Regions from separate parts of the Methylobacterium nigriterrae genome, predicted to be linked through region 1. Evidence: riboswitches for the same ligand, from Rfam matches in the RefSeq annotation. Region 1 holds a riboswitch; the other holds the start of a gene.
The links. A riboswitch is a leader RNA that binds a small molecule or an ion and turns the genes downstream of it on or off. The one in region 1 is predicted to bind thiamine pyrophosphate.
Positions count from the first base shown of each region.

Region 2: it holds a riboswitch for thiamine pyrophosphate, as region 1 does, so the genes downstream of both, thiC (phosphomethylpyrimidine synthase ThiC) here and thiO (glycine oxidase ThiO) in region 1, are expected to answer to the same signal.

Region 1 is NZ_JBAWTG010000012.1:26,312-29,711, forward strand. Features, by position in the region: gene WDW90_RS09295 (thiazole synthase) at 1-17, opposite strand, end outside; gene thiS (sulfur carrier protein ThiS) at 23-235, opposite strand; gene thiO (glycine oxidase ThiO) at 232-1,437, opposite strand; TPP riboswitch at 1,516-1,643, opposite strand; gene WDW90_RS09310 (adenylate/guanylate cyclase domain-containing protein) at 1,671-2,939, opposite strand; gene rpoD (RNA polymerase sigma factor RpoD) at 3,304-3,400, opposite strand, start outside.
Region 2 is NZ_JBAWTG010000008.1:39,507-42,906, reverse strand. Features, by position in the region: gene WDW90_RS07220 (alpha/beta hydrolase) at 105-947, opposite strand; gene WDW90_RS07215 (hypothetical protein) at 1,442-1,744, shown strand; TPP riboswitch at 1,868-1,976, shown strand; gene thiC (phosphomethylpyrimidine synthase ThiC) at 2,048-3,400, shown strand, end outside.

The DNA.
Region 1 (3,400 bases):
GTGTCGGTCGAACTCATGGCTCCTAGCCTCCCTGCATGGCGCGGACGATCTCGACGCGGTCGCCCTCGGCGACCGGCGTCCGGGCCCAGTCGCGGCGGCGCACGACCCGGCCGTTCAGCGCGATGGCGATGCCCTGCGGGCCCTCGATGCCGGTCTCCTCGGCCTCGACGCGGAACAGGGCCTCGATGTCGGCGGCCTCGCACTCGCGGGGCTGCCCGTTGACGGTGAGCTTCATGCCGATGCCCTCAGGGTGCCGGTGCGGGCGAACCGGGACAGTCCGAAATCGCGGGCGAAGGCCGGCACTGCGCCGGTCTCGACCAGGGAAGCGACCGCCTCGGCGGTCGCCGGGCCGAGGAGATAGCCGTTGCGGTGATGCCCGGTCGCCACGACGAGGCCGGGGGCGATCTCGCCGATGATCGGCGCGTCGTCGTCCGAGGTCGGGCGGTAGCCGCTCCAGACCGCGTCGACCTCCATCTCCTCGATGCCGGGCAGGACCCGGCGCGCGCCCTCGAGCAGGGCGTAGAGCCCGCCCGCCGTGACGCCCTCGCGAAATCCGCAATCCTCGACCGTGGCGCCGACGATGAGGTGGCCGTCGCCCTTCGGGGCCATGTGGATCTGCTCGGTCCAGACCATGTGCCCGAGCGTGCCGGTGCGCCGCGTGGTCCTGAGCGCCAGCGACTGGCCCTTGATCGGGCGCACGGGCAGGCTCAGGGGTTCGGGCAGGAGGCTCCCCGCCCCGCTCCAGGCGCCGGCCGCCAGGATCACTGTCCCGGCCGCGATCGGGCCGGCTCGCGTGCGCAGGCCGGTGACGCGCCCGTTCGTCCAGTCGAGCGCCTCCGCGGCGCATCGCTCGACGATCGTGACGCCCGCCCGCCGGCAGGCCTCGGTGAGCGCCGCCATGACGAGGCGCGGGTCGACCTGGTGGTCGAGCGGGCAGAACACGCCGGCCGTGACGGAGGGGCGCAGCGCCGGCTCGCGGCGGCGGACCTCGCTCCCGGCGAGCCACTGCGCCGCGACGCCCGAGCGCCGCTGAAGGTCGTAGCGGAAGCGCAGGCGCTCCACCTCGTCCCGCCCGATCGCGAGCACCAAGGTGCCCTCCTGACGGTAGTCGATATCGGTGCCCGAGGCGGCCTGCAGCGCGTCCCGGAAGGCCGGCCAGCGGCGCAGGCTGTCCAGCGCCAGAGGCAGCAGCAGATCGGAACCGGGCTCGTGCTCGGCCGCGGGCGCCAGCATGCCGGTGGCGGCGAGGCTCGCGCCGGCCCCCACCGTCTCGCGCTCGACCACGGTGACCGAGCGCCCGCTCTCCGCGAGCCTCCATGCGGCCGACAGGCCGATCAGGCCGGCACCGACCACCACGATGTCGGCGCGCTCCGGCAGGCCGGCAGCGGCAAGGGTCGAGGGCGCCGCACGGCGCTGTCCGATGGGTGATGTCGGCACGGATGCCAAGACGAGATCTCCGCGATGGCCCGCAGAGATTGGTGTCCCTCAGCTTCTCTCGGAAGCAACCGGGTCTTCGGGAAACCCGCGGTCCAATCCCTACGCCGGTATGAGCCGGATCAGGTTCGAAGGATTTCCGCGCCGCCATCCTGCCGGATGGCCCATCGGTTTCTCAGCCCCTTGCCGGGGATCTCCCTGGAACGCCCCTAGATTGGGGCGTGGCTCTCGCCGGGTCAAGCCCGCTTCAGGCAGGCGGCGGGCTTGCGGCCGGGCCGGTAGACCAGCATCGGCTCCGGGAAGCCATCGAGGACGTGCTCGCCCAGGGGCTCGGGATCGCCCCAGAGGAAGTCCACGAAGGGCTTGGACATCAGGAGCGGCTCGCCGAGGGTCCGGTTCAGCCGGGCGATGCGGCTCGCGAGGTTGACGTCGCGGCCGATCACCGTGAAGTCGAGGCGCGCACCGGAGCCGACATTGCCGTAGGCCGCCTCGCCGTGATGGAGCGCGATGCCGGCCGCCACGGGATTGGCGAAGCGGCCGAGGCCGTTCGCCTCGTCGAGCGCCGCGAGGGCCGCCTGGGCGGCCGTCAGAGCCCCCTTGGCGGCGCCGCCGAGATCGTCGCCGGGCTCGCGGAAGATCGCGAGGAGCCCGTCGCCCAGATACTTGAGCACCTCGCCGCCCTCGCGCTCGATGGCCGGCACGAGGCAGTCGAAGAAGATGTTCAGGAGGTCGACCGCCTCCTCGGGCGTCATGTCGGCGGAGATGTGCGTGTAGTCGCGCATGTCCGCGAACAGGATCGCCGAGCGGATGCGCTGGACATGGCCCCGGCGGATCGAGCCCGACAGGATCGCCCGGTGCGGCTCGTCGCCGACATAGATCCTGAGCACCTGGTCGAGCTGCTTGTTGATGAGGCGCATCTCCATCACGGCCGCGAGCGTGGGCATGATGAAGCGCAGGATCGCGATGTCGTCGTCGCGAAAACCCGCCTTCGCGCGGGTGGCGAAGGTGATGCCGTTGCGCGCGCCGTTCGTGAAGATCAGCGGCGCGACGAGATAGTGCCGATACCCCGCCGCCCTCAGCTCCGGCAGGATCGCGTAACGGTCGGCGGGCGTCTCGTCGAGGTCGAGGATGAGCCACTCGCCGGTCTGGTGCACCGTGTAGAAGGGGCTGGCCCGGTAGGCGTTGTCCGAGGCCTCGCCGTGCGGGAACAGGCGCACCGTCGCGCCCTCCTCGCGGCTCCACGAGCGGCCGACGCCGGCATATTCCGAGTGCAGGGTGTCGATCGCCGTGCTCGCCCGGTCGACCGGCACGTCGAGCTCGTTCAGGCGCTCGGCGAGACCCGCCAGGAGATCGTCCGCCGCGAGCACACGGGTGCCCTCGCTCAGCAGCCAGTCCCGCAGGGCGACGCATTCCTGGAGCAGGCCGAACGGCACGCCCTCGGCCTCCGAGCCGTCGGCTTCGGCGGTCGGCGAGGGCGGCGACTTCTGTGGGCCAAGGTCGAGCATACGGCCAAGGTGGTGGTGCGGCGGGCGGTCAGCAATGGTCGCGCACGGAATCGCGACACGCGGACAATACTGTCGGTTGTCCGAAACCAGAAATAGGGGCGCGGCTTTCAGGTTCAGCCACCTCCACGCGCTTCTCCTCGCCGCGGATCTCAGGCTCGGCCGGGATACTCCCTCGCCTGCCCAGGTCGGGCAGGATCGGTCCGCGCGGGGACGGGAAGGGCGTCGCGGCCCGACAGCTCGTCACCCGACAGCTCGTCACCCGACGCGACGCGCCGTCGGCAAACCCGCACGGGCGGGCGCCAAGCCGTTCCCGCGCGCCGCCGGGCGAACCCGCGCGCTCGCCCTGGAACGGGCCCGCCCCCGCTCAGTTGTCGAGGAAGCTCCGGAGCTTGCGCGAGCGGCTCGGGTGCTTGAGCTTGCGCAACGCCTTCGCCTCGATCTGGCGGATGCGCTCGCGGGTC
Region 2 (3,400 bases), on a different contig from region 1:
CACGTCGCATCGCGAGGCTCCCGGTCCCGGGGATGGCGAGCGTCATTCGTCGACCGCTGCCAGGCCGGGGTCTCAGCACGCCAAGACCTCAGCACGCCAAGACCTCACCGGGCCAGGACCTGAGCGGTCGGCGGGCAGCCCTCGCCGATCCGGCTCCGGAAGAACGGCTCGGCCTCCTGGTCCCGCTGCCCCAGGATCGAGACGTGATCGCCCGCCAGAGCCTCGAACCGGGCCTCGGACCCGGCCGCGACGGCGAGGCGTCGGGCGAGCTTCACCGGAACGACCGGGTCCGACAGGCCGTGGACGATCAGCACCGGCTCGCCCGTTCGCGCGATGCGCAGGTCCGTCCGGTAGGTGTCGCGCAGGAGCCAGTTGGGGGCGAGCGGGTAGCGCAGGCGCGCCAGGGCCTGCAGCGAATCGAAGGGCGATTCGAGGTAGAGGCCGAGATGGGCCGTGCGCTCGGCCACGGCGGCCGCCACCGCGGCCCCGAGCGAGTGGCCGTGCAGCAGGATTGGGGCGCCGGGCGCCCGGCTGGCGGCTTCGAGATAGGCCGCGATGCCGTCCGCGATCAGCCCGTCCTCGCTCGGGCTTCCGCTGGAGCCCGTGTAGCCGCGATAGGCGATCGCGAGGACGCCCCAGCCGCCGGCCGGCCAGGGCCCCGCGGCGAAGCGCGACGCGTGCGCCTCGGGACGCGAGGCGTTTCCGTGAAATGTCAGCACCACGCCGCAGCCGGGACGCGGCGCGCGCCAGAGGGCGTGGAGGCGCTCGCCGTCGCGGGTCGTGACCGTGATCGCCGCGTAGCCCGGCGGCACCGCGCGGTCGATGCGATCGCTGCGGAGCGCGAAGGCGCCGGGATAGATCAGGTTGCGCTGATAGAATGCCAGGGCGCCCACGGCGAGCGCGTAGAGGGCGGCGGCGGCGGACAAAATGCGGGTAACGAGGCGCATGGCCGCTCAACGCGGAAGGCCGGCGATTCGGCGCGGCCGCGCACGCAGAAATGCTCGGCCGTGCCTCCACGCCCGCCGGAGGCCCGACATCGCCGCAAATCCGCTGCCGGCGATGCACCGGACCGCGGAACGGTTTCGTGCCACGGAGCGCGCAGCGGCGACTGAGCGAGGATTATTTTATGTCAGCGTGAGACAATTCGATTGGGTGCTTTGCGCGGTTCGATCACGAGCACAGAAATACTTTCCTGCGGCGAAGCAAGATAATTTTTCATCTGTTCTCGCCGGATCAATTCCCGCCGACATCTCAGACCGGCGCGCGTTCTTGCCCGGATGCGACCACGATCGTTCCGGTCGACTGAACGAATAAGTCAGGCGTCGAGAGCCGCTCGCCGATACGCACCTGAGGTTTACCAATGCCCGGTTGATTAGCTTAGAGTTAACAAGATACTCCCCGGGCGGCCGAGGAACGGGCCGCAGCTCCAGGGAGGTCAACGATGCAGATCAAGGTGAACGCCAACGATTGGAACGGCATCTCCGACGCCGATCGCGAGGCCATCAAGGAGATCCTGTCCAAGTCCTTCAAGAACGACCCGCAGATCGTGACCGATCCGCAGGTGCAGAGCGTGACGCAGGCCGCGGGCGGCGCAGTGGAGGTGGCGTCGATCTGCACGACCCTGTGCAACGTCGCCCAGTCGGCGGCCGAGGCGCTGTGCAACAAGATCGGCAACCCGACCGCCAAGCAGGTCTGCATCGTGGCGGCCCAGACGGCGGGCGACGTCTGCCGCAGCAAGTGCTGAGCACCCGCGCCCCGACGCCGTGATCGAAACCGCCGCGCCCGCCGGCGCGGCGGCCCCGTCGCGCGCTCCGGCGAACTCGGGCGGCGCACCTGATTGACAAATCCGTCCATCCGTGAAGATTTGAACCGTTCCGAGGGGAGCCCCGAGACAGGGGGCTGAGATAGGGCCTGAAGCCCTGACCCTTGAACCTGATCCGGCTCATACCGGCGGAGGGACGGGAACTTGCGGCCGGACACACGGCGGCCGCGCCCTTATCTCACCTGTGACGAGTTCGGATCGCTCCAACGCCAGGAGAGATCCACGATGAACGCACCCGTCCTGCCCAAGGATCTTCCCAAGGGAAGTCCCGAGAGTGTCACCACCGGCCCGATCAACGGCTCGCGCAAGGTCTACGCGAGCGCGGCCGGGCGCCCCGACATCCGGATTCCCTATCGCGAGATCGTGCTGACGGATGCGAACGAGCCGCCGGTGCGCGTCTACGATCCGTCCGGGCCCTATACCGAGGCCGACGCGGCGATCGACCTGAACCGGGGCCTGCCCGGCCTGCGCGAGCCGTGGATCGCCCGGCGCGGCTACGCGGCGGTCGAGCCCCGCGCCGTCAAGCCCGAGGATAACGGCTTCGTGGGCGCCGACAAGCTCGTGGCTCCCTGCCCGGCCGAGCGCGTCATCCGCAAGGCCGCGCCCGGCCAGATGGTGACGCAGTACGAGTTCGCCCGGGCCGGGATCATCACCGAGGAGATGATCTACGTCGCCCACCGCGAGAATCTCGGCCGCGAGCGGATGCTCGACGAGGCGGAGGCGAAGCTCGCCGACGGCGAGAGCTTCGGCGCCGCGGTGCCCCCCTTCATCACGCCCGAATTCGTGCGGGACGAGGTGGCGCGGGGCCGCGCGATCATCCCGGCCAACATCAACCACACCGAGCTCGAGCCGATGGCGATCGGCCGCAACTTCCTCGTGAAGATCAACGCCAATATCGGCAACTCGGCCGTCACCTCGTCGGCGGCCGAGGAGGTCGAGAAGCTCGTCTGGGCGACCCGCTGGGGCGCCGACACCGTGATGGACCTCTCCACCGGCCGCAACATCCACAATATCCGCTCGTGGATCGTGCGCAATTCCCCGGTGCCGATCGGCACCGTGCCGATCTACCAGGCGCTGGAGAAGGTCGGCGGCGACCCGCTCAAGCTCGATTGGGAGGTCTTCAAGGACACGCTCATCGAGCAGGCCGAGCAGGGCATCGACTACTTCACGATCCACGCGGGCGTCCGCCTCGCCCACGTGCCGCTCACCGCGCGGCGCGTCACCGGCATCGTCTCGCGCGGCGGCTCGATCATGGCGCGCTGGTGCCTCGCGGGGCACCGCGAATCGTTCCTCTACGAGCGCTTCGACGAGATCTGCGACATCTGCCGGGCCTACGACGTCTCGTTCTCATTGGGCGACGGCCTGCGCCCCGGCTCGATCGCGGACGCGAACGACGCTGCGCAGTTCGCCGAGCTCGAGACGCTCGGCGAATTGACGAAGATCGCCTGGGACAAGGGCTGCCAGACCATGATCGAGGGCCCCGGCCACGTGCCGATGCACAAGATCAAGGTCAACATGGAGAAGCAGCTCAAGGAGTGCGGCGAGGCGCCCTTCTACACGCTCGGCCCGCTGACGACC